DNA from 3 places in the Streptomyces sp. NPDC026515 genome. Region 1 is predicted to be linked to each of the others. Evidence: riboswitches for the same ligand, from Rfam matches in the RefSeq annotation. Region 1 holds a riboswitch; each other region holds the start of a gene.
The links. Region 1 has a riboswitch for cyclic di-AMP ahead of ACZ4O3_RS13645 (transglycosylase family protein). Riboswitches for the same ligand answer to the same signal wherever they lie in the genome.

Region 1 (10,348 bases):
CATAGCCCTGGCCAACGACCCGCTCAACCTGCTGGCCGTCGACGCGAGCGCCAACCGCGGCAAGGGTGACGGCGACACGGCCACCTGGCTGCCGCCCGCCAAGGCCTACCGCTGCACCTACGTCGCCGCGCAGGTGGCCGTGAAGAAGAAGTACGGGCTGTGGGTCACCGCCGCCGAGAAGGCGGCGATGAAGAAGGTCCTCGCCGCCTGCCCCGGCCAGAAGCTTCCCGCGGGCGGCAACCCGACCAAGGCCCCGTCCCGGTTCAAGGCCCACTGACACGACGGCTCGTACACCCCGGCGCACGGCGCGGTTCACCGTGCACCGGGGTGCGCGCATGTGACGGCACGCCGCTGTGACCCCACCCGCCCCTCGGCACGCGGCCGCGTCGGCGATCGCCACACAACGGTTCGATACAACCCGGACCGCGCGTCGGTGTCGGGCCATATGCTCGAACCGACCACCGCACGTCCGGTGCTGTCCGTCGGCGGACGCACCGGACGGGCACGTACGCCCTATTTCAGGCAAACAGGAGCGAGCATGCAAGGCCAGGGCCATGCGCAGCCGGTGCAGCGGCCGCCGCACGACGCGGTACTGGTCCTGTTGCGTGTGGTGTTCGTGTCGATGGGCGTGTTCAGCGTCGGCTTCCTGGCGTGGGTGATGATGCTGCGGCTGGCCACGGTGACCCGGAGATCGGCCGACTACGGCCTGCTGGTGGCCGTCGCCGCGGCCGACGTCCTCAGCATCGTGCTGCTGGCCACCGAACCCGGCGACGACGTGCACACGGTCGGCGGCTACCTCGGGATCACGCTGCTGTTCGGCGCGCTCCTGGCCACGGTCGTCTACTACCTCGCCGCCGACGTACGCCACTTCCAGCGGCAGCGCGAGGCGTACGCGGCGCAGACCGCGGCGCAGGCGTACGGCTACCCGCACCCCGCCTCCCCGTACGCCACGACGGCGACGCCCCTGGGCACGCAGCCCCCGCACACCCCGCCCCCGCACACCGTGCCCCCGGTCTCCCGGCCGCCGCACGTCCAGCCGCCCATACCCGCGCCGCCCCAGCGTCCGGCGCCCGCGCGGATCGAACAGGTGCGTGCCGAGCTCGACGAGCTCAGCGACTACCTGCGCAAGCACGACGGCGGCGAGGGCGGAAGGTGACCGTGGCGCCCGGGCGGGTCGTCGCCGACCGCTACCAGCTGTCCGCGCTCATCGGCCAGGGCGGCATGGGCCAGGTCTGGACGGCCTACGACCAGCGGCTGGACCGGCGCGTGGGGGTGAAGCTGCTGCGCCCCGACAAGGTGGCGGGCGCGGACGCCGACGAACTGCGCCGCCGGTTCCTGCGGGAGTGCCGGGTGACCGCGCAGGTCGACCACCCCGGCCTGGTCACCGTGCACGACGCGGGCACCGAGGGCGACGAGCTGTTCCTCGTCATGCAGTACGTGGACGGCACCGACCTCGCCGGGCACCTGGCGGAGCACGACCCGTACCCCTGGCCGTGGGCGGTCGCGGTGGCCGCGCAACTGTGTGCCGTGCTGAGCGCCGTGCACGCGGTGCCGATCGTCCACCGTGACCTCAAGCCGCGGAACCTGATGGTCAAACAGGACGGCACGATCACCGTTCTGGACCTCGGTATCGCCTCCGTGATGGAGACCGACAGCACCCGCCTCACCCACACCGGCACCCCGATCGGCTCGCCCGCCTACATGGCGCCCGAGCAGGCGATGGGCGGCGCGGTCGGCCCGTACACGGACCTGTACGCGCTCGGCGTGCTGCTGCACGAACTGCTCAGCGGGGAGGTGCCGTTCGCCGGCTCCACCTCGCTCGGCGTGCTGCACCGCCACCTGTACGAGCAGCCGGTGCCGGTGCGCCGGCTCCGCCCGGAGGTGCCCGAGCCGCTGGAGGCGCTGGTGCTGCGGCTGCTCGCCAAGGACCCCCAGCACCGGCCCGCCTCGGCGCAGGAGGTGTACGAGAACCTCGTCCCGCTCCTGCCCGCGCGCGGCATGCACACCGGTTCGCCCCTGGACCCCACACGCCCCTTCCTGCGCCCGCACGCGCCCTGGCCGGACCGCGCGCGGCTGCCCGCGCCGCAACCCGCCGCCGCGGCGGCCGCCGTACCCGCGCGGCCCGATGTCGTCACCGCCGTCGACGAGGTCAAGCGGCTGCTCGGGGAGGGACGCATCACGCAGGCCGTCGACATCCTGGGCGCGATCCTGCCGGTCGCCGCCGACCAGCACGGCGAGCACTCCACGGTCGTCCGCACCCTGCGCAAGCAGTACGCGGCCACGCTGATGGACGACGGCCAGTACCGCCGCGCACTGCCCGAACTGCGCCGGCTCGCCGACGAGCGCGCCGCCGAGGCCGGGCAGGCCGACCCGCAGTCCCTGCGGTTCCGGTACGAGACCGCCCAGTGTCTGGAACAACTCGGCGAACCGGCCGCGGCACTCGCCGAGTACCGCGCGCTGCTGCCGTACTACGAGAACCAGTACGTGGCCGGCGACCCGCACCTCGCGCACGACGTGCGCCGCCGGATCGGGCAGCTGCTGCTCGCGCTCGGCGACCGGCCGGCCGCCCAGGACACCCTCACCCGGCTGCTGTTCGACGTGGAACGGCTGCACGGACCCGGTCATCCGATGGCGGGCGAGGTCCGGCGGACGCTGCACTGGCTGGGGCAGGTGCGCGGCTAGTTCCCGCGCAGTTCATACTGCACCTACTTCGTGCACGGCCGCGCACAGCACGGCCACAGCCAGCGACACAGACAACAGGGGTGGGGTTCCGGCATGTCCAGCCATCGGCAGTCGAGGAAGCGCAGATACATCACGTGGGGCGTGGCGGGAGCCGCGGTCGTCGCCGGGGCCGGGATCGCCGCGCAGACCTCCATGGCCGCCACCACCTGGCCCGCCCAGAAGACGTACACCGGGCGCGCCTTCGACACCTGCACCGCCCCCTCCCTGGCCGCGATGAAGGCCTGGCACGGCGGCCTCTACGGGGCCGCCGCCGTCTATGTCGGCGGCAAGAACCGCGGCTGCGCCCAGCCGAACCTCACCGCCTCCTGGGTCAAGTCCGTCACCGCGGCCGGCTGGAAGCTCATCCCGCTCTACGTCGGCGCCCAGCCGTCCTGCCAGAGCGGCTCCAACCCGGAGAAGATGACCACCACGAACGCCGCCTCCCTCGGCACCGCCGACGCCACCGACGCGGTCGCCAAGGCCGCCGCCCTCGGCATGAAGGCGGGCAGCCCGATCTACCTGGACATGGAGGCGTACGACACGACGAACACGGCGTGCAACAACGCCGTGCTCACCTATGTGCGCGCCTTCGACAAGCAGCTGCACGCGAAGACCTACCGCGCGGGCTTCTACGGCTTCACCAGCTCCAGCGCCAAGGCGATCGCGAACGCCAAGGACAAGACGGACCTGCCGGGCAACCTCTGGTACGCGCTGTGGGACAAGAACAACACCACCACGGCCGACTGGCCGTTCGGCGCGACGCAGTTCACCGCGCACAGCCGGGCACACCAGTACATGGTGAACAGCAAGGAGACGCGGGGCGGTTACACGATCACCGTGGACCGTGACGCGTGGGACGCCCCGGTGGCGATCACCGGCTGAGCGGGCGCGTACCGCGGAGGCCGGTACCGCAAACCCTTGCGGAGGGTGGCGCGGCGGTGCCGGATGCGCGTGTGAATCGTTGGTCGAATGGGTTGGCCAGAGCTTGCCCACTGCCTACCATCGATCACCGCAAGACTTTGTGCACCGTCGCACAATCTCCTCGGGAGGCATCCTTGCACCGCCGCCGTCGCACCGCGCTCGTCCTGTCCGCCGCGATCGCCACCGCGGTCCCCTTCCTCACCGCCTGCGGAAGCGACGCGCACCCGGGCGCGGCGGCCGTCGTCGGCGGCCAGCGGATCACCGTCACCCAGCTGGAGACCCGGGTGAACGAGGTACGCCAGGCCCAGCGGGCGGCTGTGCCGGACGAGCAGCAGTACCAGCAGGTGCTCGCCGCCACCAGCAGCCTCACCCGGGACACGCTGCACAACATGGTCCTCGACCAGGTGCTGCACCGGGCCGCCCAGGACGCGGGTATCGGCGTCACCCGCAAGGAGATCCAGCAGATGCGCACCGGCCTCGCGCAGCAGGCCGGCGGCACCAAGGCGCTCCAGAACGCCTGGCTCCAGAAGTACGGCATCGCCCCCAGGCGGCTGGACGACAACCTGCGCCTCCAGCTGGAGGCGCAGAAGCTCGCCAAGCTCCTCGGCACCGACACCAGCCAGCCCGCCTTCTGGAAGGCCCTGTCCAAGGCGTCCCAGGAGCTCCACGTCGACCTCAACCCCCGCTACGGCGCCTGGGACATCCAGAAGAGCAGCCGGGTGGACACCAAGACGCCGTGGGTGCGTGAGGTCACGTCGGCCGGGACACAGACGGCGGCGTAGGCGCAGGGCGGACGGCCCGGCGAGCGGGGTCCGGGCCGGCGGGCCGGGTGACACGGGCGGGGGCGACGCGAGCGGTCATACGATCACTCGACCGCCCCGCCCTGTGGACATCGCCCGAGGCCGGCGGCGCGGGTGCGTTACGTTCGGAGGGTGAACACCACCAGCCCGGAGCCTCCCGCTCCCCCCGTCCCCGACCCCGGCCGGATCATCCTGCTCACCACCAGCCACCGGGTCGCCCCCGGCCTGCTGTCCTGGCCCGCCTGGCAGGCGCTGCGCTCGGCGGACCGGGTGCTGTGCGCGGACGGTACGCACCCGCAGCTGCCCTATCTGCGGGAGGCCGGGACGGCGGTGGACGAGAGCGCCCCCACCGCGCAGGAACTGGTCGAGGCCTGCGCCGGCGGCCGGACGGTGGTGGTCGTGGCGACGGGCGAGGGCGAGCCGGCCCTCACCGACGGCCTGGCCCGCCTCGCCGGCTCCGGCCGTGTCGCGATGCCCCGGCTGGAGCTGCTCCCCGCCTCCTACGACCTGCCCGGCGCCCGCCTCCTCGACCTCGTCCAGGTCATGGACCGGATCCGCGCGGAGTGCCCCTGGTCGTCGCGGAAGACCCATGAGGGTCTGGCGAAGTACGCCATCGAGGAGGCCTACGAACTCGTCGAGGCGATCGAGACCGGCGACCGCGACGAACTGCGGGAGGAACTGGGCGACGTGCTTCTCCAGGTCGTCTTCCACGCGCGCATCGCGGAGGAGGACCCGGACGCCCCCTTCTCGGTCGACGACGTGGCCGGGGGCATCGTCGCGAAACTCATCCACCGCCATCCGCACGTCTTCGGTGACGAGACCGCCTCGACACCCGAGGAGGTCAAGGAGCACTGGCTGCGCACGAAGGCGGTCGAGAAGCGGCGCGAGTCGGTGACGGACGGCATACCCCTCGCCCAGCCCGGACTCGCACTGGCCTCGAAGCTCGCCTCCCGGGTGCGGACGGCCGGTCTGGAGGTGCCGCTGCCACAGCCGCGGGGCATCGGGTACGAGCTGCTCGCGCTGGCGGTACGGGCCGAGGCGGAGGGAACCGACCCCGAGTCGGCGCTGCGGGCCGCGGCCCGGGCGTACCGGGACGCGGTGCGCGTCGCGGAAGGGGTGGACGCGTAGGCACTGCCCCCGGGCCGCCTGGCCGGCTCCAGGGCCCTCCGCCGCCGGATACCGTCAGGAGGTGACCAACCAGCCCACCTCCGACGGCCCCACCCCCGGCGGCCCCGCCGCGCCCGAACTCTTCACCTGGGAGTTCGCCGCCGACCCGTACCCCGCCTACGCCTGGCTGCGGGAGCACGCGCCGGTGCACCGCACCCGGCTTCCCAGCGGGGTCGAGGCCTGGCTGGTCACCCGCTACGCCGATGCCAGGCAGGCCCTCGCCGACCCTCGGCTGTCCAAGAACCCGGAGCACCACGACGAGCCCGCGCACGCGAAGGGGAAGACCGGGATCCCCGGTGAGCGCAAGGCCGAGCTGATGACGCATCTGCTGAACATCGACCCGCCGGACCACACCCGGCTGCGCCGGCTGGTCAGCAAGGCGTTCACCCCGCGCCGGGTGGCCGATTTCGCGCCCCGGGTACAGGAGCTGACCGACCGGCTCATCGACGGGTTCGCGGAGCGGGGCGAGGCCGACCTGATCCACGAGTTCGCCTTCCCGCTGCCCATCTACGCCATCTGCGACCTGCTGGGCGTCCCGCGCGAGGACCAGGACGACTTCCGGGACTGGGCCGGGATGATGATCCGGCACGGGGGAGGGCCGCGGGGCGGGGTCGCGCGGTCCGTGAAGAAGATGCGCGGCTATCTGGCCGAGCTGATCCACCGGAAGCGGGAGGCGCTCACCGCCGAGCCGGCCCCGGGCGAGGACCTCATCTCCGGACTCATCCGCGCCTCCGACCACGGCGAGCACCTCACCGAGAACGAGGCCGCCGCCATGGCCTTCATCCTGCTGTTCGCCGGCTTCGAGACGACGGTCAACCTCATCGGCAACGGCACGTACGCCCTGCTCACCCACCCGGAACAGCGCCGCCGCCTGCAGGACTCGCTGGCCGCCGGCGAGCGCGGGCTGCTGGAGACCGGAGTGGAGGAACTCCTGCGCTACGACGGGCCGGTGGAGCTCGCCACCTGGCGGTTCGCCACCGAGCCGCTCGGCATCGGCGGGCAGCGCATCGCGGCAGGCGACCCGGTCCTCGTGGTGCTCGCCGCGGCGGACCGGGACCCGGAGCGGTTCGCGGAGCCGGACACGCTCGACCTGTCCCGGCGGGACAACCAGCACCTCGGATACGGCCACGGCATCCACTACTGTCTCGGCGCCCCGCTCGCCCGCCTGGAAGGGCAGAGCGCGCTCGCCACCCTCCTCACCCGTCTCCCGGATCTGCGACTCGCGGCGGACGAGAGCGAGTTGCGCTGGCGCGGCGGGCTCATCATGCGCGGACTGCGCACGCTCCCCGTGGAGTTCACCCCCGTGGCGCCCTCCACCGGCAAAGATGACCGGCGTTCAACTATGTGATCTTCACGTGATCTGTGCGGCATTAACTTGTGACAAGTGATCGTGTGCCTATACGTTCACCCATCAGTGCGGCGCGTCGGCAGGACCCGTCGCGCCGGTCACCGCTGTCGCTCGAAAGGTTTCCGCATGCTCTCCGGGAACGGTCGTCACCGTCGCCCCCGTCAGGCTCCGGCTCTTCTCGTCGCGGCCGGCGTGACCGGCTCGGCCATCGCCATCCCGCTCCTCGGAGCGGCGAGCGCCAACGCGGCCGACGGCAGCACCTGGGACAGGGTGGCCGAGTGCGAGAGCGGCGGCTCCTGGAGCATGGACGCAGGCACCGGCTACTACGGCGGCCTGCAGATGTCCCAGGACGACTGGGACGAGCACGGCGGCCAGGAGTACGCCAGTACGCCGGACCAGGCGAGCCGTTCGCAGCAGATCGCCGTCGCCGAGAAGATCCTCGCCGACCAGGGCACCAAGCCCTGGCGGACCTGTGCCCTGTTCGCCGGGCTGTCCTCGGACGACGCCTCGGTGAACGTCGACACGGGCCTCGGCGGATCCGGTGACACGTCCGGCTCCTCCGACTCGTCCCCCGGGCTGTCCGATTCGTCCTCTTCATCTGGTTCATCGGATTCATCTGGTTCATCGGATTCCGGCTCGTCCGACTCCTCGCCGGACGCGTCGGGCGCCACGGACCCGGACTCGGCCACCCCGTCCCCGAGTGCGAGCGACGACTCCGGCAAGGGCGCCTCCACCGGCTCCACGAAGACGGACAAGTCGGGATCCAAAGGCTCTGGTGCCTCGAAGGTGAGCGAGAACCCCGTGGTTCCCGAAGCCGACGACTCGGACAATTCGTGGCAGACGGGCAGCTCTTGGGATCTGGTCGACACGGGGGCCGTCGGCAGCAGTGGCAAGCATCGTGGTGGCTCAGCGGACGAAAGCGTGACAAACGGTCAGAGTGCGACGTCTTCCGGACGTCACGCCTCCCCGGGTGCCGGCACCTACACCGTGCGGGACGGCGACACGCTCGCCTCCATCGCCGACTCCCTTGACCTCGACGGCGGATGGCGCGCGCTCTTCGCCGCCAACAAGGCGGACATCGGCACCGACCCGAACCACATCGCCCCCGGTCAGACCCTGAAACTCGGTAGCTAAACGGATTGAAACCGGCGGGAGTTGACGCTTCCACCCGCCCTGTTTCGAAGCCAAATGTCCGCTTTGGTGAAAGTGTGGGATGAGTCTCAGAAGCCCTGATCATCTTTGATATTCGCCGGATCGCCTGTTTACGGTCGAGGCCGCTCGTCACCACGAGCCCCGGCCGTCGCAACGCCGAGTCCTGCCAGCGGCCACCCGGGAACAGTCGTCGCGTCAAGCGCCGTAGGCAGGAGCGGGGGACCCAAGGTAAGTGCCGGGACCGGTGGTTGAGGCTGCCGTGTCCGGCTCGGGGTGAAGCCGCGCACCGTGAGGTGTGCGGCCGGGCAACTCATTCGGCCCGAACCCGACAGCTCACCTCGCAGGCGTCGGTGAGGGGATCCTCCATGCTGTTTTCCGGCAAGGGCAAGCACCGTCGTCCGTCCAAGGCCGCCCGCGTCGCCGCGCTCGCCGGCGTCACCGGTGTCGCCATCGCCGCTCCGCTGATGGCCACCGGCACCGCCTCGGCCGCCACCGCCTCCGAGTGGGACGCCGTCGCCCAGTGCGAGTCCGGTGGCAACTGGGCCATCAACACCGGCAACGGCTACTACGGCGGTCTGCAGTTCTCCGCCTCCACCTGGGCCGCGTACGGCGGCACGCAGTACGCCGCGCAGGCCAACCAGGCCACCAAGGCGCAGCAGATCGAGATCGCCGAGAAGGTTCTCGGCGCGCAGGGCAAGGGTGCCTGGCCGGTCTGCGGCACGGGCCTGTCCGGCGCCGCCCACACCGGCGGCAGCACCAGCTCGTCGAGCAGCAGCACCGCCACCCGCTCGACCGACACCCAGGCCGCCTCCCGCTCCGCCGAGCGTCCGGCCGCCAAGAAGACGGTCACCACCCCGACCGGCAAGAAGGTCAAGAAGGGCGACGGCGAGTACAAGGTCGTCAAGGGCGACACGCTCAGCTCGATCGCCGAGAAGCACAAGGTCAAGGGTGGCTGGCAGGCGCTGTTCAAGCTGAACAAGGACATCGTCGACGACGCCGACTTCATCTACCCGGGCCAGCAGCTGCACCTCAAGTAGGCCCCGGGAGGCGGGCGCCCCGAAGTGGCAGGCGGCGCCCGGCCGAACCACAGCGCTCACACAACCGTGGTCCCCGCGGTGAGGACCACATGAGGGCCACCCCCGTCCCCCACGGCTCCCCGCTCCGGTGCGTCTTCCCCCGTACGCACCGGAGCGGGGTTTGTCTTTGTCCTCGTGCGGCGGTCCTCTCCTTGACCCGCTCTTCTTCCGTTCTTCATCGGACCCCCCTTTGTTCCGTGCATGAACAATGAGTACCGTCTGTGTGTCCACGGGCCGGTCGGTCGGCTGGCTCACGGGCCCGGGACGGTTAGGCTCTAGTCGCAAGGCTGAGCAAGGGCCGACCAGGCCCGCGTGCGCCCGCACAACCAGCGTCACATCCCAAGAAGGAGATGCTCGTGCCGTCCATCGACGTCGTCGTAGCCCGGGAAATCCTGGACTCCCGAGGCAACCCCACGGTCGAGGTCGAGGTCGGCCTCGACGACGGCAGCACGGGTCGTGCCGCCGTTCCCTCCGGCGCCTCCACCGGCGCCTTCGAGGCCATCGAGCTCCGTGACGGCGACCCCAACCGCTACCTCGGCAAGGGCGTCGAGAAGGCCGTCCTCGCCGTGATCGAGCAGATCGGCCCGGAGCTGGTCGGCTACGACGCCACCGAGCAGCGCCTGATCGACCAGGCCATGTTCGACCTGGACGCCACCGACAACAAGGGCTCGCTCGGCGCCAACGCCATCCTCGGCGTCTCCCTCGCCGTCGCGCACGCCGCCTCCGAGGCCAGCGACCTGCCGCTGTTCCGCTACCTGGGCGGCCCGAACGCGCACCTGCTGCCGGTGCCGATGATGAACATCCTCAACGGCGGCTCGCACGCGGACTCCAACGTCGACATCCAGGAGTTCATGATCGCCCCGATCGGCGCGGAGTCCTTCTCCGAGGCGCTGCGCTGGGGTGCCGAGGTCTACCACACCCTGAAGAAGGTCCTGAAGAACAAGGGCCTGTCCACCGGCCTCGGCGACGAGGGCGGCTTCGCCCCGAACCTGGAGTCCAACCGCGCCGCGCTCGACCTCATCCTGGAGGCGATCAAGCAGGCCGGTTACGTCCCCGGTGAGCAGATCGCGCTCGCGCTCGACGTCGCCGCGTCCGAGTTCTACAAGGACGGCAAGTACGAGTTCGAGGGCAAGTCCCGCTCGGCCGCCGAGATGACCGAGTAC
Region 2 (10,348 bases), on a different contig from region 1:
CCGGGACGATGTATCGCGCGGCCTTGCGCCGTCGCTCGGCGCGCAGCTCGTCGTCGGCCTGCGCGGCCCCCGTGCTGTCCTCGGTTTCGTTCGGTGCCATGTGTGCCTTACCTCCGTCGTCGGCGGCGGCTGTGCTCGCACGTGTCCCACCCTGAGCCGCCATTCTCACCCGAAACGGTGAGTGGTGGTGATTTCCGTGGTTTCCATCTCACCAAATCCGGGCCTCTCAAGCGTCAGACCCGGGAGCCAACTCCGCGTACGACTGCGGTATGACACAAGGGCGCAGGCGCCTGCCCCGACCCGTAGGGGTCGCACGGCGGAGGCGCCTGCGGTCGCTTTCTGTCACGCGTTGCGTTCGGTCAGTGCTGTCGCACGAACACGTAGTCGGCCCGGTAGGGGACCCCCACGACGGCACCCGGAGTGCAGGAGCCGGCCGGAGCGACGCCGCCGACGGTGTTCAGGCGCAGGACCTCGCCGGTGCGGGCGAGCAGCCCGTGCTTCTTGCCCGACTGCGCGGCCTTGAGGTCCAGCTCGGGCACGTTGCCGTCGCCGTTCGGCGTCCTGGTCAGGACCGTCCCGGTGACCGCGCTGCCGTCGGGCGCGACCCACTGCGGGGTGCCGGAGCCGGGGGCGACGAAGGAGTGCCGGATTCCGCCGCCGAGCCTGGCACTGACGTCCCGCTGGGCGAAGGCGTGGCCGCCGCCCTCGGCCGCCTTGCACTCGTAGATCTGCTTGCCGGTGACGACGGAGGCCTGCAGGCCGCCGCCCTTGAGGTCGGTGACGGTGGTGACCGCGTGCAGTTGGCCGCGGACCGCCCCGCCAGGGAAGTCGGCGGTGTGCAGGTTGGCGTAGAAGCCCCCGGGATCGGTGGTGAGCCGCTTCAGCAGGGCCTTGTCGGCGACCTTGACGCTGCCGGTGACGGTGTGACCCTTGGCCTTCTTCAGCAACCTCCCGAAGCCGATCCTCACACCGCCGTTGGTGCCCCTGGCGCCCTGGTGGATGTGCAGGTCGGTCGGCCTGCCGGTACCGCGCCAGGTCACGGCGACGGTCACCTTGTCCCCCTTGACCTGGATGAACTCCAGCGCGACGCCGTCCTTGTCCCCGACGGCGGCCCCACCGGCGACGGGCACCTCGTTGCCACCGCGCAGGCTGGCGACGAGGACGACGGAGCCGGTGGAGCTGTGACGGGCGGAACTGTGGCTGGTGGCGGCGTACGCCGGGACGGCGGCACCGCCGAGTGCGGACACCGCGACGGCGGCGGCGACGAGCGTCCTGCGACGCGTTGCGTTGATGACCATGATTCCGTTTCCTCCCCCTATGTCAGCCGACGCCCCCTGCGTCGGCTTCTGGGGAGAGGTACGGAACGGATCTCAGACCGGGCTCAGTCCAGCAATGTGACCTGCGCCACAGAACCGGGGATCACCCCGCCCGGTGCACCACCGCGTCACACAGCTCCAGCAGCGCCACCTTCGCGTCGCACTCCACCAGCGGCGCCAGGGCGGCCCTGGCCTCCTCCGCGTACCGGACGGTGTCCCGGCGCGCCTGCTCCAGCGCCGGGTGCGCCCGCAGGGCCGCCAGGGCCTCCGCGTGCCGCGCGTCGTCCGTGAGGTCGGAGTCCAGCAGCTCGCACAGCGCGACGTCGTCGGGCAGCCCGAGCCGCGCCGCCCGCTCCCGCAGCCGCAGCACCGGAAGCGTGGGGACACCCTCGCGGAGGTCGGTCCCCGGGGTCTTGCCGGACTCGTGGGAGTCGGAGGCGATGTCCAGGACGTCGTCGGCGAGCTGGAAGGCGACACCGAGGCGTTCGCCGTACTGGGTGAGGACGTCCACGACCGTCTCGTCGGCACCGGACATCATCGCGCCGAAACGACAGGAGACCGCCACCAGCGAGCCGGTCTTGCCGCCGAGCACGTCGAGGTAGTGGTCGACGGGGTCACGCCCGTCCGAAGGACCCGCCGTCTCCAGGATCTGACCCGTCACCAACCGCTCGAACGCGAGGGCCTGGACCCGCACCGCCTCGGGTCCGAGGTCGGCGAGGATCTGCGAGGCGCGCGCGAAGAGGAAGTCACCGGTGAGGACGGCGACCGAGTTGCCCCAGCGGGTGTTGGCACTGTCGACACCACGCCGCACGGCCGCCTCGTCCATGACGTCGTCGTGGTAGAGCGTGGCGAGATGGGTCAGCTCGACGACCACCGCCGACGGCACGACGCCCGGCGCGTACGGGTCACCGAACTGCGCGGCCAGCATCACCAGCAGGGGCCGGAACCGCTTCCCGCCGGCCCGCACGAGGTGCTGCGCGGCTTCCGTGATGAACGGGACCTCACTTTTGGTGGCTTCTAGCAAGCCCTCCTCGACAGCCGTCAATCCGGCCTGGACATCGGCTTCCAGAGCCTGGTCCCGCACGCTCAGCCCGAACGGCCCGACGGTCACGAGGGGTCTCCTGTCTGCTGGTGTCCACTGGCGGTTACATGGTTTGTCGATAGGTCGCTGCCATCACTCAAGTCAGCGTATCCGGTCAGGTTTCGATCACCGAGGGCGCCCACCGTTACACCCCGGGCACTATCGGATCACGACCGGTATGTTCTTGATCAGCTGATACGACCTGACATGCAATGACTTAACAGGATGTGCTGGTGCTTGTCCCGAACCAGGGGGCGAGCCGTGTCCCGGGACCGGGTCCTGAACCCGGTCCCGGACCAGCACCGACACCGGGTCCGGCCGCGGATCGTCCCGCAGACCTCCGCCCGTGGGCGGTCACGCCACCTCCTGCCGACGTCACCTGCCCGGAGGCACCCCTTCCGCGGTCCACCGCGTTCCGATCCACCCCCGTATGCCCCCTCCTCCACGAGATCAGACATGCGCGCGGGCGCGCGTGAGGCCCGGTCCCTGCCGACGCGGTGCGGGCGGACTCACGACCCGCGAGCAGCCGACGGCGCGGCCTCGGCACGGACGAGGCGTGAACACGGTCGGGGGCTCCCGCGGTCGGCACTCCTCGGGACGCGTCCCCCTCGGGACGAGGACCCGCGCGCCCGGGCCGCTCATGGCGCTCGCCGTGACCCCCACTCCCCGGACGGCCGCCAGGACAACGACGCGCGAGGGGGCGGAGGTTCCGCTCCCACGGAGGACACCCGCGCATGGACGATCGCTCTGCCGCCGCCGAGTCGTGACGCCTGCGCCCCGCCCTCGGCGTGACCGGAATCACGTACCGCCACACGGGAACTCCCGGCACCTCGGCATCCACCCGCCCAGGTCCGTCGGTCCGCTCACCTCGAAGCGAAATTCCGCTTAACAAGGCAATTCGGACAATCCATGAAATTGCTTGTGATGTGCACCACTCCATTCGCCCCAATCGAGGCAATCCATACAAATGGCGGAGCGGGGCTATTCCCTCGATACCCGGAAAGGCGGATTCAATCAATCCCCATTTGTTCGATTCGCCGTAATTGCCACTTCGTGAAGTGGGTCACGTGGCCCTGAGTGCCACCGAGGCGGTAAGGCGACCCTCTCTCTCCTTTCCTTGTCGGCGAGTTGAGGCTTGGCAACCGCAAAGGATCAAGTACCCCATACGACTCAGATCAAGGTCAATCGGCGTGTTGGGGGAATCAGGTACTTGTTCCGGACATGTGCTCTCGCATACGTTCCGGCTCACCGGGCGGACGCCAAATCCTGCCGCCGCCCGTCGCGACCATCAACGAGTCCATTCGCACGGCAGGAGCGGGGGAACCAGGTAAGTCGCCGGACCGGGCGACCGACGTCACCGACGGACGTCGTACCGGAACGGCTAGGGGTGAAGTCGCCTCGCCTCAGGGCGGTGCGACCGGGAACTCCCCGAGCCCGAACCCGACAGCTCACCCCGCAGGCGACGGAGAGGAACCACGACATGTCTGCTGCCCCTCAGCACCGCCGTCCCCGCCGTAACCGCGTCGTCCGCACGCTCGCCGTCGCCGGTACCGGCGCCGCCGTTCTCGCCCTCCCGCTCATCGGTGCGACCGCCGCCTCCGCCGCCACTTCCACCACCTCGACGGCGTCCACGACGCTCGCCGGGTACCCGAACAACCTCGACGGCTGGATCCGCGAGTCGCTCGCGATCATGGCCGAAAAGAACATTCCGGGCAGCTACAACGGCATCTACCGCAACGTGATGCGTGAGTCCTCCGGCAACCCGCGGGCCATCAACCTCTGGGACTCCAACGCGGCCGCCGGCATCCCCTCCAAGGGCCTGCTCCAGGTGATCGACCCGACGTTCAAGACCTACCACGTGGACGGCACGTCGTTCGACGTCTACGACCCGGTCGCGAACATCACCGCCGCCTGCAACTACGCCGCCGCGCGGTACGGCTCGATCGACAACGTGCACGGCGCGTACTGACCGGCGCCGTCAGGTGAAGAGCCTTTCGAGGACGACGGCGATGCCGTCGTCCTCGTTCGACAGGGTGATCTCGTCGGCCACCGCCTTGAGTTCGGCGTGGGCGTTGGCCATGGCCACCCCGTAGGACGCCCAGTCGAACATGGGGATGTCGTTGGGCATGTCCCCGAAGGCGATGGCCCGTTCGGGGCTCAGCCCCAGATGGTCGGCGGCCAGTGCCAGCCCGGTCGCCTTGGTCACCCCGCACGGCTGGAGCTCGACCGTTCCCGGCCCCGACATGGTGACCGTCGCGAGCGATCCCACCACCGCGCGCGCGGTGGCCGCCAGTTCATCGTCCGACAGGGTGTGGTGGCGCAGCAGCACCTTGCTGATGGGCGCGCACCACAGGTCGTCCCGCCGTCCCACGCGCAGCGCGGGCAGCGTGGGGTGGGGCATCAGATAGCCCGGCTCGATGAGCGTGAGCCCGTCCACGCCGTCCTGGTCGACCGCCGCGTACACCTGCCCGACCTCGGCCTCGATCTTGCCCAGGGCGGTCTCGGCCAGCTCCCGGTCCAGGGTGACCGACCACAGCAGCCGGTCCGCGCCGGCGTCGTAGAGCTGGGCGCCCTGGCCGCAGACCGCGAGTCCCGCGCAACCGAGGTCGTCCAGGAGGGGGCGCACTCTCGGCGCGGGGCGGCCGGTCACCACGAGATGCCGGGCGCCGACCCGGCCCGCCCGCGCGAGCGCGGCGAGCGACCGTTCCGAGAGGGTGTCGTCGGCACGCAGCAGTGTGCCGTCCAGGTCGGTGGCGATCAGTGAGTACGGGGTGGGTGCGACCATGATCAGAGAATACGGACAGCACGTCCCTGAGACTCACTGTGCGTTTCGGCCTCAAATGGCGGCCGCCGTATCGGCGATGGGGCGTTGCCGGTGGCGCGCGTTACGTTCGCGGTGGGTCGGCGGTACCGATCGGGCAGGAGCGGCGTGGTGACGGACGGACCGGAGGACTTCCGGGCGCATCGGCTGGAGGCGGTGACCGGGACGCGGCGGACCCCGGCGAGGCACGCTGGAACTGCGCCTGCCGGCTCCTCGACGGCTTGGAGCGGCTGGGCGACTGTCCCGGGGACCCGGTCGGCGGTGCGCTGTACACCGAGGAGACCAGGCGGCTCGGACTCTGGTCCGACGAGGACGGCGACGCCCCCGAACTGGACGCCGGGCAGGAGCTGTTGGGGCTGCACTTCACCGACGCGTGCGTACGGCCGGCGCAGGACCTGCGCGCCGGGGGCCGCATCGAGAAGATCCTCGGGCGGCCGCTGCCGGTCGTGGTCTTCGACATGTACTGCCCCCGCTGGGAGGCCGAGGCCACCAAGGCGGCCAGTCCGCCGTCGCTGACCGAGGAGTTCCCGGCCGGGCAGCGGGCTGCCGAGCACGGGTGGTCACGGGTGGCCCCGGGGCGGGGTGGCGGCCCGGCCCCGGGGCGGGTGGTGGCCGGTTCCGAGCCGTCCTGGCCAGGCGGTGGCCCGAGTCCGGTGGTGGCCGCTCCCCTGTGCGTGTCAGGCGTGGGCGGCCGCCAGGCGCCTGGTCAGGCGTGAGGAGACCCGTTCCGTACCGCATACGAACCGCGTCACCGGACCGTACGAGGCGACCGCGGCCGGCAGGTGACGTACGGGCCGAGCACGGACGAGGCGTATCCGGCGCCTGGGAGTCGGGGCGCCGTGGCCGGCCGCGACGCGGGGGCGCGGACGTGGTGCCTACTTCGTGGACGTGCTGGAGCCGCGGCGGTGGGCGCGCCACAGCCCGTAGAGGTGCTTCGCGCCGGACGCACGAAACGGGCGAGCATCGTGACGAACGGCAGCGGGTCGTGACCCGCGAGCCAGGCCGGCCCGGTCCCGCTGGGGCGCTCCGGCGCGTGCGGCGTCGTATAGCCGCTGCGGCGGCAGGCGAGGAGGGCAGGGAGGTCGGTGTTCTCCACGACGTACCGGTGGCCGGCGCGCTGCTCCCCGTCCGGAACCCGGCGCCCGGTCAGATCCAGGCGCACGGCGCGGACCACGTCCACCCCCGACTCGCTTTCGAAGAGCCGGAACTGGGCGCCCATGCGGGGGTTGAAGTCGAGCAGCCTGTACCGCCCGTCATGGCGGTCGAAGCGCAGGTCGAGATCGATGACGCCGCTGAAGCCGACCTGTTTGATGAAGCGCGTGACAAGATCGGCGAGCTCCGGGGTGTCGACGACGTACGCGTTGGCCGTCGTGCCCGCGTGCGGCGGCCACGAGCGCACCTTGACGCCGGTGAACAGGGCACGCGGGTTCGGGTCGGCGTCGAAGCAGGCGTGCACGATCCAGTCCTCGGCGTCCTCCCCCGGAAGGTACTCCTGGAGGATGACACCCGGATGGGTGCCCCATGCACGCGCGAGAGTGAGCAGTCCCTCGCGAGTGGCAATCTTCGTCGTGCCGTTGACGGCGGGCCGACTGCGGCGGACGAACGCCTCACGGTTCTTGGCGACGATCGGGAAGCGGGCCGTCTCGGCGAAGACGACGATGTCGTCGTACGACTGCGGGAGGGCGGCCGCAGGACTGGGGATGCCGTGTTCCTCGCACAGTTCGTGCAGCCCCTGCCTGCCGGCGAGCCGGCGCGGCAGTGCGGACTCGACACGCGGGAAGAGAAACCTGCCGCCGAGCGCGTCCTGGTGCTCGGCGATCAGGACGGCGGCCTATGCGCAGCAGTCCCTCGACCAGATGGCCCTGTTCCTCGGCTCCCGTCGTCGGCCATACGAACGCCCGTATGAGGTAACGGGCGGTGGCCGCCGGTGTGCAGGCAGTCCTCGGTGATCGCGTACATGGGAACGCCGAGGCGTCCCGGACTGCGAATCGCGCCGACCCCGCCGGGATGCGGCGGACAGTCGCCGAACTTGACGATCAGGCCCGGCACGTCGCGATCCGCGTCGAGCGGCGTGCCGACGGCATTCCTGGCCACGGGTCCCCCCACGGGTCCCCCCTGTACGGACCGGATCCACCCCCGTCCGTCTCCCCCGAAGGACGCTGAGCCGGAATTGCGCCCTCCGACAATGTCTATTCGGACATTGCGAACTCTTTAGACACTGCCGCGACGGCCAACTCACCCGTAACGTGTGGCGCGACCACATGGAATGCCGCCCAACGCCAGAGCGACGTCACCGCACAGTCGGCCCGGCGCGGCACGGATGAGAGCGAGGCAGTCACCCCATGCCCCCCTTGCCCCCTTTCGAGGTCCCCGAGGGTGACCCCTTCGGCCCGCACAATCTTCCGTATGGCGTGTTCTCGACCCCCGAGAGCACGGAACGCAGGGTTGGCGTCCGCCTCGGCGACCACGTACTCGACGCCGGTGCCGCGGCTCTCGCCCTCGGCTCCCCCTACGCCACGATGCTCGCCCGCCCGACCCTCAACCCGCTGCTGGCCGCGGGCCGCACCGCGTGGTCGGACGTACGGCGCGCCCTGACCGCGTGGGTGACCGTGCCCGCGCACCGCGAGGTGCTCGAACCCCTCTTCCACCCGCTGTCAGCGGTGGCCATGCACCTGCCCTTCGAGGTAGCCGACTACGTCGACTTCTACGCCTCGGAGAACCACGCCCGGAACGCCGGCCGCATCTTCCGCCCCGACGCCGTCGAACCGCTCACCCCCAACTGGAAGCATCTTCCGATCGGTTACCACGGCCGCGCGGGCACCGTCGTGGTGTCGGGAACGGACGTCGTACGGCCGTCGGGCCAGCGCAAGACGTCCACGGACCCCTCGGAGGCGCCGGTGTTCGGCCCGTCGGCCCGGCTGGACATCGAAGCCGAGGTCGGCTTCGTCGTGGGGACGCCGTCGCAGCAGGGCCGGCCGGTGGCGCTGAGCGACTTCCGGGAGCACGTGTTCGGGCTCACGCTCCTGAACGACTGGTCGGCGCGCGACATCCAGGCGTGGGAGTACGTGCCGCTCGGCCCGTTCCTCGGCAAGTCCTTCGCCACCTCGGTCTCGGCCTGGATCACCCCGCTGGACGCCCTGGAGGAGGCACGGGTGGCCCCGCCCCGGCGGACGCACCCGCTGCTGCCGTACCTCGACGACGCCGCTGAGGAACCCGCGGGCTACGATCTGCGGATCTCGATCGCGATCAACGGTCATGTGGTGTCCGAGCCGCCGTTCTCCACCATGTACTGGACGGCCGCCCAGCAACTCGCCCACCTGACCGTCAACGGCGCCTCACTGCGCACCGGCGACCTGTACGGCTCCGGCACGGTGAGCGGTACGGAACCCGCGGAGCGCGGATCGCTGCTGGAGCTCACCTGGAACGGGCGGGACCCGCTCGACCTCCCGGACGGCAAGCGGACCTACCTGGAGGACGGCGACGAGGTGACGCTGTCCGCGTGGGCGCCGGGGCCGGGCGGGAGCCGGGTGGGACTCGGGGACGTCAGCGGGCGGATCGTCGCCGGGTGAGGGGCGGCGGGCGGGGAGGCCGGGCCGGGAGACGCTCGCGCGCGTAGGTGCTCCGTCCGCCGGGCTTCGGTGCGGAGAACACCCGGATCCTCGTCGGAACCTGACTCGGGGCGTTCCGTCCCGTCATACTGGCGGGACACGCACCATGCGATGCGCCCGCACGCGCAGCATGCGAGGCGACGGCGCACCTGTCACGTGACGCGCCGGCGTACGCACTCCGTCGCGCAACGGCGCATCACCCCCGCACCACCCGCCACCGCACGCCCCTCCGATCGGGAAACGGAGCCTCGGCATGACCTTCTGCCTGCTCCTGCTGAGCGTCGTCGCCCTGACGGCCGCGGTACCCGCGCCGCGCACGCTGGTGCGGGCCCTGTGGCCCGAACGGGAACCGGTGGTCGCGCTGTGGGTGTGGCAGTGCCTGGTCGCCACCGTGCTGATGTGCTGCCTGACCGCGCTCGTCCTGGGTGCGGCGGCCGTCTTCCACACGGTGCGCGACCGGGTGTTCGCTCCGGCGCCACCGGCGGTCACCGCGGCGTACGACCTCTCTGTCGCACCCTTGTGGGCGGTCGCCCTCACGGTCCTGCTCGCGTGCGGGGCCGCGTGGACGACGGCGATGCTCACCCGTGAGCTGGTCGAGGCCCGGCGGCGGCGCGGCCAGACCCGCGCGCACCTGCGCGAACGGGCACCGGAACTGCCGGCGGGGCTGCCCGCGGCACGCGGCCCGATGCTGGTGCTGGAGGACGAATACCCCGACGCCTGGTGGATGCCCGGGCATCCCGCCCAGTTGGTCGTGACGACCGGCGCACTGCACCGCCTCACCGACCACCAGCTCGACGCCGTCCTCACGCATGAGCGGGGTCACGCGCGCGCCCATCACGACTGGCTGCTCCACCTGTCCAGCGCACTGGCCACGGGCTTCCCGCGCGTGCCGCTGTTCTCGCACTTCTGCGACCAGACCCACCGGCTCGTCGAGCTGGCCGCCGACGACGCGGCGTCCCGCCGCTGCGGTCACCTCACCACGGCCCTGGCCCTGATCGAGCTGAACCAGCACCGTGGAGTCCTGTCCTGCGCGTCCAGCCGCCGGCTGCTCGGCGAGCGGGTCGACCGGCTCCTGGAACCGCCACCACGCCTGCTGCGCCGTCAGCGGGCCCTGACGACGACGGTGGCCGCACTCGTGCCCCTGCTGCCGCTGCTGATCACGTTCGCTCCGGGGCTGACGGCGCTCGGATAGGGCTCTGCCCCGGCTGGAGGTCCGGCGATGGGCGATGCCCGCGCGGCGCAACGGACGGATTCCGATCGGGCCCTGGACGGGCTGGAGCCTGAGCCGCTCGGGAAATCCCTCGGCTGTTTCCGTCGGCCCGGGGATAGCCTCGGCACTGCCGTAGTCCGACGGGGAGGGGCATGACATGCAGGACGCGCAGGACGTGCAGCGGCCGGACTGGGTCGCGCATGCTGGGGAGCTTTTCGAAGCGGCGATGTTCGCCGGCGACGCGTCCGCGTTGGACCGGTGCGACGACGTGCTGGACGCTGTCGAGGCGCCGCTGTCCATGGCGCGCGGCAA
Region 3 (10,348 bases), on a different contig from region 1:
TGGATGTCGCCCACCCCCACGTCGATGCTCATCCGCACGGTCACGTCCGCCGGCACGACGATCCTCAGCCGGCCCGCCCCCACTTCGGCGGCCGTCGACACCCTCTGCCCCTCGGCGATGCGTATGTGTCCGAGGTCCAGGGTGGCGACGCCGGTCCCCAGGTCGTACGCCGGCCCTACCTGGGCCGCGGTCGCCGGGGTCCAGGACTGCCGCGTCCAGTGGGTGCTGATGTCGGACGGCAGGGCCGTCGACGCCGCGAGCAGACCCGCCGTGACGAGCGCCAGGAACAGCGAGCCGGCCCCCGTACGTCCCAGGAACGAGCTGACCGCGGTGCCCAGCCCGAACACGATCAGGGCGCAGGCCAGACCGGTCTGGAGGCTGGCGCCCAGCGGGTGCGCGTCCCAGGTCAGGCCCGTGCCCAGGCCGCCCGCCAGCAGCGCGAACAGAAAGATCCAGCCGCCGATCCACCGCGGTCCGCGCGGCCTCGGGGGCGTGCTCCGCCGGGCGCTCGTGTCCTGGCCGTGGACCCACGGGGTGCTCAGCCGGAAGTCGGGGCCTGGGACCGTCCGGCCACGGGCCTCGGCGGGACCCCACAGATAGCCGGTGCCCCCGACATGCGTGCCGTCCTTGACGATCGGGTCGCGCCACCACGAGGGGTAGGTGACCGAGATCGGCGGCGCCTGGGCCTCGGGAGGGGCGTCGGCAACCGTCTGGGCGGCCAGCGGGTCGGGGTCCGGGGCGCCCCGCCGCCGCGACCAGTACCCGGCGCCCGCCAGCAGCACGGACAGGACGACGGCGAACGCCAGCACGCCGCCGTTCCTGATCATCGTCAGCAGGACTCCGCAGCCGACCAGCGCGAACAGCACGGCGGCCAGGGCCTGTCCGTCGACCCGGCCGGTCAGCAGCTTGCGGACCTCGTTCTCCTCGTCGTCCTCGTACGGAACGAAGAGCCAGGCGAAGCCGTAGAAGAGGAGACCGATGCCGCCGGTCGCGGCCAGCACGGCCAGCGTGATGCGGAAGATCACCGGGTCCAGGTCGGTGTGACGGCCGAGCCCCGCGCACACACCCGCGATCATCTTGTGCCGGCGGTCGCGCCGGAACCGGGGGAGCGCCACGGCGCCGGTGCCGGCGGCGGCCTCCGTCCCGGGCGCCCCCGGCCCGTGCGTCTCCGCCGCGGCGGGCGCGGCATCCGACGGCCCGGGACCCGGTGCGGGCCGCGGGCCGGGGCCGGGTCCCGGACCCGTCGCGGCGTGCTCGTGATCAGTCATGAGTCAATGGTGACGGGCGAGCCGCCGCAACGGCAGTCGGGATGACCCTGGCCGAACCCTGAAATCGGCCCCGAGGCCGGGCCGGGAACCGTTCGAGCCGAGCCCGGGCGACGGCCTCCGGGCACTCGCGGCCGAAGACCCGGGCCCTCGGCCGCCGCGGGGTCGGGCTCCGGCCGCTGCGGCTTCGGGCAGTCGCCGCCATGGCTTCGGGCAGTCGCCGTCGCGGCTGGGGGCTCTCGCCGCACGGAACTCCGGCGACCTGCCCCGGGGAAATCCGAGGATCAGGGGAGTATCCGGGGCCGACCCTGATGCCCGGGGACTTGCGGCGTGTGAACATCGATGGCATGCCGGAAGCCGCAGCAGTGCCCCTCGACGACCCGCGGCCGCCGCGCAAGCTCTACCGCAGCAGCGACGGCCGTTGGCTCGGTGGGGTGGCGCGGGGCCTCGCCGGGCACCTCGGCCTGCCCGTCGTGTGGGTGCGGCTCGTCTTCGTCGGCCTGTTCATGGCCAACGGCCTCGGCGCGCTGCTGTACGCCGCGTTCTGGTTCTTCGTGCCCCTCGGCCTCGGCGGTGTCGGCGGCCAGAAGCCACCCTCCCTGGTCACCACCGAGACCTCGGCCGACGGCCGCCGCAGACTCGTCGCCCGCAGACCCGACAGGGGCCAGATCGTCGCGCTGCTCCTGATGGTCGTCGTGTCCATGGTGTTCGTGGGCAGCGTCAACCTCACCAACGGCGCCAAGGCCTACCTCCTGCCAGCGGTCCTGGTCGCCGCCGGTGTGGCGCTCGTGTGGCGTCAGGCGGACAACGCCCGCCGGGCCCGCTGGGTCGAGGTCGGCAGCCGGCGCCGCACCCTGTCGCTGCTGCGCGCGGGCGTAGGCGTCCTGCTCGTGACGGCGGGAGTCTCGGGCGTCTTCGTCATGCAGGGCTCCGCCGCGCACATCGGGGCGGTGCTCCAGGCCTCGCTCGCCGTGCTCGTCGGCATCACGCTGCTCGCCGGGCCGTATCTCGTGCGGATGACCCAGGACCTCTCCGAGGAGCGGCTGATGCGCATCCGCGCCCAGGAGCGCGCCGAGGTCGCCGCCCACGTCCACGACTCCGTGCTGCACACCCTGACCCTGATCCAGCGCAACGCGGAGAACGCGAACGAGGTGCGCCGCCTCGCCCGCGCCCAGGAGCGCGACCTGCGCACCTGGCTCTACAAGCCCGAGGGCACCGGCAAGGACGAGGCCGACGAGCCCGCCACCCTCGCCGAAGCGGTCCGGCGCAACGCCGCGGAGGTCGAGGACAAGCACGGCGTCCCCATCGAGGTCGTGGTGGTGGGCGACTGCCCGCTCGACGAGCGGACGGGCGCACAGATGCAGGCCGCGCGCGAGGCAATGGTCAACGCCGCCAAGTACGGTGGCGAGGGCGGCGCCGTCCAGGTCTACGCCGAAGCCGAGGGCAGGACGGTCTTCGTGTCCGTCCGCGACCGAGGTCCCGGCTTCGACCTCGATTCGATACCCGGCGACCGCATGGGTGTCAGAGAATCGATCATCGGCCGCATGGAGCGCCACGGCGGCACGGCACGGTTGCGGTCCGTGCCGGGCGGCGGCACGGAGGTCGAGCTGGAGATGGAGAGGGCGGAGAACACGTCATGAGCGACGCGACCGAGGCGAACGGCCCGGCGGAAGGCACGGAGAAGGCCGGGCGTCGGGTGCGCGTGGTCCTCGTCGACGACCACCGGATGTTCCGTACCGGTGTCCAGGCCGAGATCGGCCAGACCGAGCAGACCGGCGTCGAGGTGGTCGGGGAGGCCGCCGACGTCGACCAGGCGGTTTCGGTGATCACGGCGACCCGGCCCGAGGTGGTGCTCCTCGACGTGCATCTGCCGGGCGGGGGCGGGGTCGAAGTGCTGCGCCGGTGCGCCCCGTTGGCGGCGGACGCCGAACGACCGGTGCGCTTCCTCGCGCTGTCCGTGTCGGACGCGGCCGAGGACGTGATCGGGGTGATCCGCGGCGGTGCCCGCGGCTACGTCACCAAGACGATCACCGGCACCGACCTGGTCGACTCGATCTTCCGGGTGCAGGAGGGCGACGCCGTCTTCTCCCCGCGGCTGGCCGGGTTCGTCCTGGACGCCTTCGCCTCCACCGACGCCCCGCCGGTCGACGAGGACCTCGACCGCCTCACCCAGCGCGAGCGCGAGGTCCTGCGCCTGATCGCGCGCGGCTACGCCTACAAGGAGATCGCCAAGCAGCTGTTCATCTCCGTCAAGACGGTCGAGTCCCATGTGTCGGCGGTGCTGCGGAAGCTGCAACTGTCGAACCGGCACGAGCTGACCCGCTGGGCGACCGCGCGACGGCTGGTCTGAGGCGGCTCCGGACAGGCCCCGGCAGGCTGGGTTCACACCACCCGTGTCGCCCCCGCGAACGGCATCTCGTCGATGGGGGCGATCCGTACCGGGGCCGACGGATTGGGGGCGTGGATCATCTGGCCGTTGCCGATGTAGATGCCGACGTGGCTGATGCCCGAGTAGAAGAACACCAGGTCGCCCGGCTGGAGTTCGGAGCGTGAGACCCGGCGGCCGGCGTTGATCTGGGCGTAGGTGGTGCGGGGGAGGGAGACGCCCGCCGAGCGGTAGGCGGCCTGGGCGAGTCCCGAGCAGTCGAAGGCGTTCGGGCCGGTGGCGCCCCAGACATAGGGGCTGCCGAGCTTGTCGTAGGCGTACGCGACGGCGGCCGCGGCCCGGGAGCCGGAGGCGACGGCCCCGCCCGGGGCCAGGGTGGTGCGGCTGCCGGAGGCCGAGCGGGAGGCGCGTGAGGGGTCGCCGGCCGCCGTGACCGCCGTCCGCTGCCGCGGTGAGAGCCGGTCCAGCAGCCGCCGGGCCTCCTCGAGCTTGGCGGTGACGGTGGTCTTCTGCCGTCTCAGCTCGGCCTGCCGGGACCGCAGCGAGGTCAGCTCGACATGGGCCGCGCCACGCAGCTGCTCGATCTCCCGGAGCTGTCGCCGCACCCGCGCCACCGCGCCGGCCTGCGCGGCACCGGCCCGTTCGGCGAACGCGGCGTCGTCCAGGTACCGGTCGGGATCGCTGGAGAGCGCCAGCTGCCAGGCCGGGTCGATACCGCCCGCGCGGTACTGGGCCGCCGCGGCCAGACCGAGCGCGTCCCGCGCGGAGTTGAGCTTCTCCTGCTTGCGGGCGGTCTCGTCCTGGAGGGCCCTGACCCGCCGCTGGGCCGTCTCGGCCTTCTCCTTCGCGCCGTCGTACTTCTCGGTGGCCGCCTCGGCCTCCTGGTACAGCTGGTCCACCTTCGCCTTCACCTGCGCCGGTGTCAGTTGCGGCTCGGCGTGTCCGGTCCCTTCGAAGCCCGTCGCGGTGGCCGCGCCCGCCAGGGCGAGGGTGACGGCCGTGCGGGCCGTAGTGCCGCTGAGCGAGCGCTGTCGGGGCTTGCGGTGCGCTGCCACCTGGACTGGTCACGTCCTCTCGTACGACCGCCGTGTCGCCCGTACAGGCGCCAGGGGAGCGCTTGACGGCCGCGGGTGCGGATCACGCGTCCGGCGGCGGCCCGCACAGGGGGAGCGGGCCGCCGCCGGACCTTCTCGGCGGTGGTGCCCGACTGCCGCCCCTGGCCCGGGCGGCGGTGGGGAGTCGGTCACCTGGGGGAGGACGCTAGGCCGGAGCGTGTCGGCTGGGTGACGTGATGCACGGTATTGGTGTGACCGGATCGGTACCCGACGGTATGTGACCGGGATTCCGGTCCGGAGCCGTCGGCTTAACAGGGTGGGATGACCGAAGCGGCGGATCCGGGGCGAGCGGGCGCGCGGGATGCTATGGGTCGCATATATGCGACCCCGCGCGGCGGACGGTGGCGGGTGCCGAGGGAGGGGCCGGTGCCCCGCGCCCCAGGGGACCCTGATTAGGCTCCGGGGCCATGGACGTACTCATCCATCTCTTCGTCGGCCTGCACATCATCGGCATCGCCGCGCTCCTCGGCGGTTTCCTCACCCAGGTGAAGGCGATGGGCCAGGGCACGGCCCGGTTCGCCCCCGGGATGCTGCACGGCGCGTTCACCATGCTCGCGACCGGCGTCATCCTGGTCGGCCTCAACGAGGCCGACGACCACCACGTCAACACCGTCAAGATCGGTGTGAAGCTGGCGCTGCTGATCGTGATCCTCGGGCTCGTCTACGTGAAACGGGACGACGAGAAGGTGGAGAAGGGCGCCTTCGGTCTGGTGGGTCTGCTGACCGTGGCGAACATCTTCATCGCCGTGCTGTGGACGTGACCCTCAGGAAGCCTTGAGCGCGGCGCGGGTGGCCGCCACCGCGCCGGCGGCCAGGCCGCCATCGCGACCCGCACCAGCACCCGCCCCGGCCACTCCGGCCAGGGCGTGCCCACCGCCGCCGCCGGCATCGCCGCGCCCGTCATCCCCGGCGAAATGCGCGCGGCCCGCGCCCGTCAGGCCGGCCGTACCACGCTGTGGATGATCGACTCGCCGCCGTAGTAGATCGACTCCTCCCGGACGTAGGCGCCGGGCTTGGGGGCGTGGATCATCATGCCGTTGCCGATGTAGACGCCGACATGGCTGACGTCGTCGTAGAAGAAGACCAAATCGCCGGGGAGGGCGTCGGCGAGGGGGACGGTGGTGCCGGCGTTCACCTGGTCGTACGTGGTGCGCGGCAGCGAGACGCCCGCGGCCTTCCAGGCGGCCTGGGAGAGGCCCGAGCAGTCGTAGGAGCCGGGGCCGGTGGCACCCCAGACGTACGGTTTGCCGATCTGCGCGCGGGCGAAGGCGATCGCCTTGGCGGCCTTCGTCCCGTAGGAGGAGTCGGAGGCGGAATCGGAGGCGGAGCCGGAGGACGAGGAGGAGCCGCCGGAGGAGGACGTCGACGAACCCCGCCGCGCGGCTTGCGCCTGCTGCCTCGCGAGCTCCGCCGCCTTGCGGGCCGCCTCGGCCTGCTGCTTCTTCTCGATCTCGGCCAGCCGCGCCTTCTCCTGGGCCGTCAGCTGCGACAGCAGCTCCCGCGCGGATGCCAGCTTCGTCTGGACGGTGCTCTTGGCGGTCCTGAGGTCGTCCTGGGTCTCGGTGAGCGTCTCCAGGCTCCTGGCGGCCTCCTGCCGCTTCGCCATGGTCGCGGACTGCTGGGTGGCGTAGTCGTCCACCGCGCCCTTCTGCCGCGAGGTCAGCCGGTTCATCAGCTGCGTCTGGTCGAAGTAGTCCTGCGGACTGTCCGCGAGCAGGAAGGTCGAGGTGTCGGGAGCGGCTGCCCCGGTCCGGTACTGGGCCGCGGCGAAGGAACCCAGCTCCTCACGCGCCTTGTTGAGCCGGTCCGTGCGTTCGGCCACGTCGTCGAGCAGGGTGTCGACCTGCTTGCGCTGCTTGCCGGTCCTCTCCTTGGCCGCGTTGTACTTCTCGGTCGCCGACTCCGCCTGCCGGTACAGGGCGTCGACCTTCTTCTCGACCTCCTCCAGGCTGGGCTTGCCGTCCTCGTGAGGTGCGGCGTTGGCCGTCTGGGAGAGCAGCGCCACGGAGGTGAGGGCGGCGGTGGCGAGGGCGGGGGTGCGTATGCCTGCTACGCGCGTTGCGGACGGACGCGACTTGCGGTGCGACGCCAACGGGGGCGACTCCTTCCATGCTCCGCCTACCGAGTTAGCTGTCGGGTTCGGGCGGGTGGTTCGGAAGGGTTGCCCTACGGTCCGTTCCCCGCGAGGGGGCGGGCCCGATTCACCCCGAGGTCGGTGTGGGTCCCCGGCTCCGGATGCGCGGCGGCACCCCGGACTCGGCGGAGGCCGTACGGCCCGGCGACGTTCGCCGGTGGGGGTCGTACGGCCTGCCCGGCACGCTAACCAACTCGTGTGCTCTGTGTGAAGGTTGATGTGCGATATGCCCGATACATTTTCGTGACCTTGGCGGTGCGGGCCGACGGGATCGGCTCATCGGTGCGGATATGGGGCGACTTGTCCGGGGCGGTGGGGTGGTCCGCGCCTCGACGGGAGGACGCGCGCCTGCTCACGGTGCGTGATCGCTGACCGTGAGGGGCTGGTTCTGGTGGGTGACGGGGGCGAGTTTCCGGGGCGGGGACCGGTTGTCGGTGGGGCGCCCTAGACTCGGAGAGCGATGAGCAGCCTCTTTGACGACAGCTTCCTGGCGAGCCTCCAGCCCCCGCACGGCCGCGAGGAGGAACCCCCGCCGCCCGAGGACGAGCACGTACCGGAACCGATTCCGGACGATCTGTTCGGCGGGCAGTTCGACGCGCCCCCGGACCGGGACGCCTACTACCGCGACGGCGCCGCCCGCCCGGCCCCGGACCCGGCCGCGCTCCTGGAAGGGCTGAACGAGAACCAGCGCGCCGCCGTCGTGCACGCCGGCTCCCCGCTGCTGATCGTGGCCGGCGCCGGTTCCGGCAAGACGCGCGTGCTCACCCATCGCATCGCGCACCTGCTCGGCGCGCGCCAGGTGCACCCGGGCCAGATCCTCGCGATCACCTTCACCAACAAGGCCGCGGGCGAGATGAAGGAGCGCGTCGAACACCTCGTCGGCCCGCGCGCGAACGCGATGTGGGTGATGACCTTCCACAGCGCCTGTGTGCGGATCCTGCGCAGGGAGAGCAAGAAGCTGGGCTTCACCTCCTCCTTCTCGATCTACGACGCCGCCGACTCCAAGCGTCTGATGGCCCTGGTCTGCCGTGACCTGGACCTCGACCCCAAGCGCTTCCCGCCGAAGTCCTTCAGCGCCCAGGTCAGCAACCTCAAGAACGAGCTGGTCGACGAGGAGGACTTCGCCGCCCGGGCGAGCGACGGCTTCGAGAAGACCCTCGCCCAGGCCTACGCCATGTACCAGTCGCGGCTGCGCGAGGCGAACGCCCTCGACTTCGACGACCTGATCATGACGACGGTCAACCTGCTGCGCGCCTTCCCGGACGTCGCCGAGCACTACCGCCGCCGCTTCCGGCACGTCCTGGTCGACGAGTACCAGGACACCAACCACGCCCAGTACGCGCTGGTGCGCGAGCTGGTCGGGACCTCGGCTCACCCCGTCGACGTGCCGCCGGGCGAGAGCGACCTGCCGCCCGCCGAACTGTGCGTGGTGGGCGACGCCGACCAGTCGATCTACGCCTTCCGGGGCGCGACGATCCGCAACATCCTCCAGTTCGAGGAGGACTACCCGAACGCGACGACGATCCTCCTGGAGCAGAACTACCGCTCCACGCAGACGATCCTGTCCGCCGCCAACGCGGTCATCGAGCGCAACGAGTCCCGCCGCCCGAAGAACCTGTGGACCAACGCGGGCGCGGGCGCGCAGATCACCGGTTACGTCGCCGACACCGAACACGACGAGGCACAGTTCGTCGCCGACGAGATAGACCGTCTGACGGACGCGGGCGAGGCGAAGGCCGGCGATGTCGCCGTCTTCTACCGCACCAACGCGCAGTCCCGTGTCTTCGAGGAGATCTTCATCCGCGTCGGCCTGCCCTACAAGGTCGTCGGCGGGGTCCGCTTCTACGAGCGCAAGGAGGTCCGGGACGTCCTGGCGTACCTGCGGGTGCTGGCCAACCCGGAGGACTCCGTCCCGCTGCGCCGGATCCTCAACGTCCCCAAGCGCGGTATCGGCGACCGGGCGGAGGCGATGATCGACGCCCTCGCCCAGCGCGAGAAGATCAGCTTCCCGCAGGCGCTCAGGCGCGTCGACGAGGCGTACGGCATGGCCGCGCGGTCGACCAACGCGGTCAAGCGGTTCAACACGCTGATGGAGGACCTCCGTACGGTCGTGGAGTCCGGCGCCGGACCGGCCACCGTCCTGGAGGCGATCCTGGAACGCACCGGCTATCTCGCCGAGTTGCAGGCCTCCACCGACCCGCAGGACGAGACCCGGATCGAGAACCTCCAGGAGCTGGCCTCCGTGGCGCTGGAGTTCGAGCAGGAGTCCGGGGCGGAGGAGGCGTCGGTCGGGCTGTCGGACTTCCTGGAGCGGGTGGCGCTGGTCGCCGACTCCGACCAGATCCCCGACGAGGACGAGGAGGGCTCCGGCGTCATCACCCTGATGACCCTGCACACCGCCAAGGGCCTGGAGTTCCCGGTGGTCTTCCTGACCGGCATGGAGGACGGCGTCTTCCCGCACATGCGCGCCCTCGGCCAGACCAAGGAGCTGGAGGAGGAGCGGCGCCTGGCGTACGTCGGCATCACGCGCGCGCGGGAGCGCCTCTACCTCACGCGCTCGGCGATGCGCAGTGCCTGGGGGCAGCCGTCGTACAACCCGCCCTCGCGCTTCCTGGAGGAGATCCCGGCCGGGTACCTGGAGTGGAAGCGGACCGGGGCGATGGCGCCGGTGTCCTCCGGGCCCGCGTCGGGCGTGGCGGCCTCGCTCTCCTCGACCCGCTCGCGCTCCTCGGCGTCCGGCGCTTCCGGCTTCGCCACCCGGCGGACCTCGGAGAAGCCGGTGGTCTCACTGGCCGTCGGCGACCGGGTCACCCACGACCAGTTCGGCCTCGGCACGGTCGTCGGAGTGAAGGGCACGGGCGGCAACGCGGAGGCGACGGTCGACTTCGGCGACACCAAGCCGAAGCGGCTGCTGCTGCGGTACGCGCCGGTCGAGAAGCTGTAGACGGACGGACGGGTCCCCGCCGTCGGCGGGGACCCACCGGACGATCAGGTGGGATCCAGCCCGTGGCTGCGCAGCCACGGCAGCGGGTCTATGGCGGAGCCTCCCGCGGGCCGGACCTCGAAGTGCAGATGCGGGCCGGTCGAGTTCCCGGAGTTCCCCGAGTACGCGACCGGATCTCCGGCCTTCACGGTCGTACCCGAGGCGACGCGGTACGAGGAGAGGTGGCAGTACCAGGTCTCCGTGCCGTCCTTCGCCGTCACTATCAGCATGTTGCCGTAGGCGCTGTTCCACTTGGTGGAGACCACACCGTCGGTCGCCGCCATGACGGTCGTGCCGTAGGAGACGGGGAAGTCGATGCCCGTGTGGACGGACATCCAGTTCACACCGGCTTGGCCGAAGTAGGCGCTGAGCCCCCGCTGAGTCACCGGGAGGGCGTACTTGGGGCGCAGCCGCTCCTTGCGGGCCGCCTCCGCCGCCGCCTTCTTCTTCTCGGCCTCCTGCTGC

Region 2: another riboswitch for cyclic di-AMP. It lies ahead of ACZ4O3_RS32700 (transglycosylase SLT domain-containing protein); the one in region 1 lies ahead of ACZ4O3_RS13645 (transglycosylase family protein).
Region 3: another riboswitch for cyclic di-AMP. It lies ahead of ACZ4O3_RS30400 (C40 family peptidase); the one in region 1 lies ahead of ACZ4O3_RS13645 (transglycosylase family protein).

The regions. Positions count from the first base shown of each region.
Region 1 covers NZ_JBVHQD010000006.1:110,941-121,288, reverse strand. Annotated here, with positions in the region: gene ACZ4O3_RS13685 (HNH endonuclease family protein) at 1-277, shown strand, start outside; gene ACZ4O3_RS13680 (hypothetical protein) at 539-1,156, shown strand; gene ACZ4O3_RS13675 (protein kinase domain-containing protein) at 1,195-2,682, shown strand; gene ACZ4O3_RS13670 (glycoside hydrolase domain-containing protein) at 2,776-3,603, shown strand; gene ACZ4O3_RS13665 (SurA N-terminal domain-containing protein) at 3,777-4,424, shown strand; gene ACZ4O3_RS13660 (nucleoside triphosphate pyrophosphohydrolase) at 4,575-5,570, shown strand; gene ACZ4O3_RS13655 (cytochrome P450 family protein) at 5,632-6,957, shown strand; gene ACZ4O3_RS13650 (transglycosylase family protein) at 7,084-8,091, shown strand; cyclic di-AMP (ydaO/yuaA leader) riboswitch at 8,300-8,471, shown strand; gene ACZ4O3_RS13645 (transglycosylase family protein) at 8,475-9,146, shown strand; gene eno (phosphopyruvate hydratase) at 9,536-10,348, shown strand, end outside.
Region 2 covers NZ_JBVHQD010000018.1:172,405-182,752, reverse strand. Annotated here, with positions in the region: gene ACZ4O3_RS32715 (LolA family protein) at 1-100, opposite strand, end outside; gene ACZ4O3_RS32710 (CHRD domain-containing protein) at 360-1,298, opposite strand; gene ACZ4O3_RS32705 (polyprenyl synthetase family protein) at 1,420-2,478, opposite strand; cyclic di-AMP (ydaO/yuaA leader) riboswitch at 3,677-3,872, shown strand; gene ACZ4O3_RS32700 (transglycosylase SLT domain-containing protein) at 3,878-4,366, shown strand; gene ACZ4O3_RS32695 (HAD family hydrolase) at 4,376-5,182, opposite strand; gene ACZ4O3_RS32690 (hypothetical protein) at 5,440-5,934, shown strand; partial or broken gene ACZ4O3_RS32685 (carboxylate--amine ligase) at 6,094-7,324, opposite strand; gene fahA (fumarylacetoacetase) at 7,570-8,787, shown strand; gene ACZ4O3_RS32675 (M56 family metallopeptidase) at 9,080-10,018, shown strand; gene ACZ4O3_RS32670 (tetratricopeptide repeat protein) at 10,194-10,348, shown strand, end outside.
Region 3 covers NZ_JBVHQD010000016.1:153,068-163,415, reverse strand. Annotated here, with positions in the region: gene ACZ4O3_RS30425 (PspC domain-containing protein) at 1-1,268, opposite strand, end outside; gene ACZ4O3_RS30420 (ATP-binding protein) at 1,613-2,905, shown strand; gene ACZ4O3_RS30415 (response regulator transcription factor) at 2,902-3,615, shown strand; gene ACZ4O3_RS30410 (C40 family peptidase) at 3,648-4,706, opposite strand; gene ACZ4O3_RS30405 (hypothetical protein) at 5,174-5,527, shown strand; gene ACZ4O3_RS30400 (C40 family peptidase) at 5,701-6,858, opposite strand; cyclic di-AMP (ydaO/yuaA leader) riboswitch at 6,867-7,038, opposite strand; gene pcrA (DNA helicase PcrA) at 7,361-9,844, shown strand; gene ACZ4O3_RS30390 (M23 family metallopeptidase) at 9,889-10,348, opposite strand, start outside.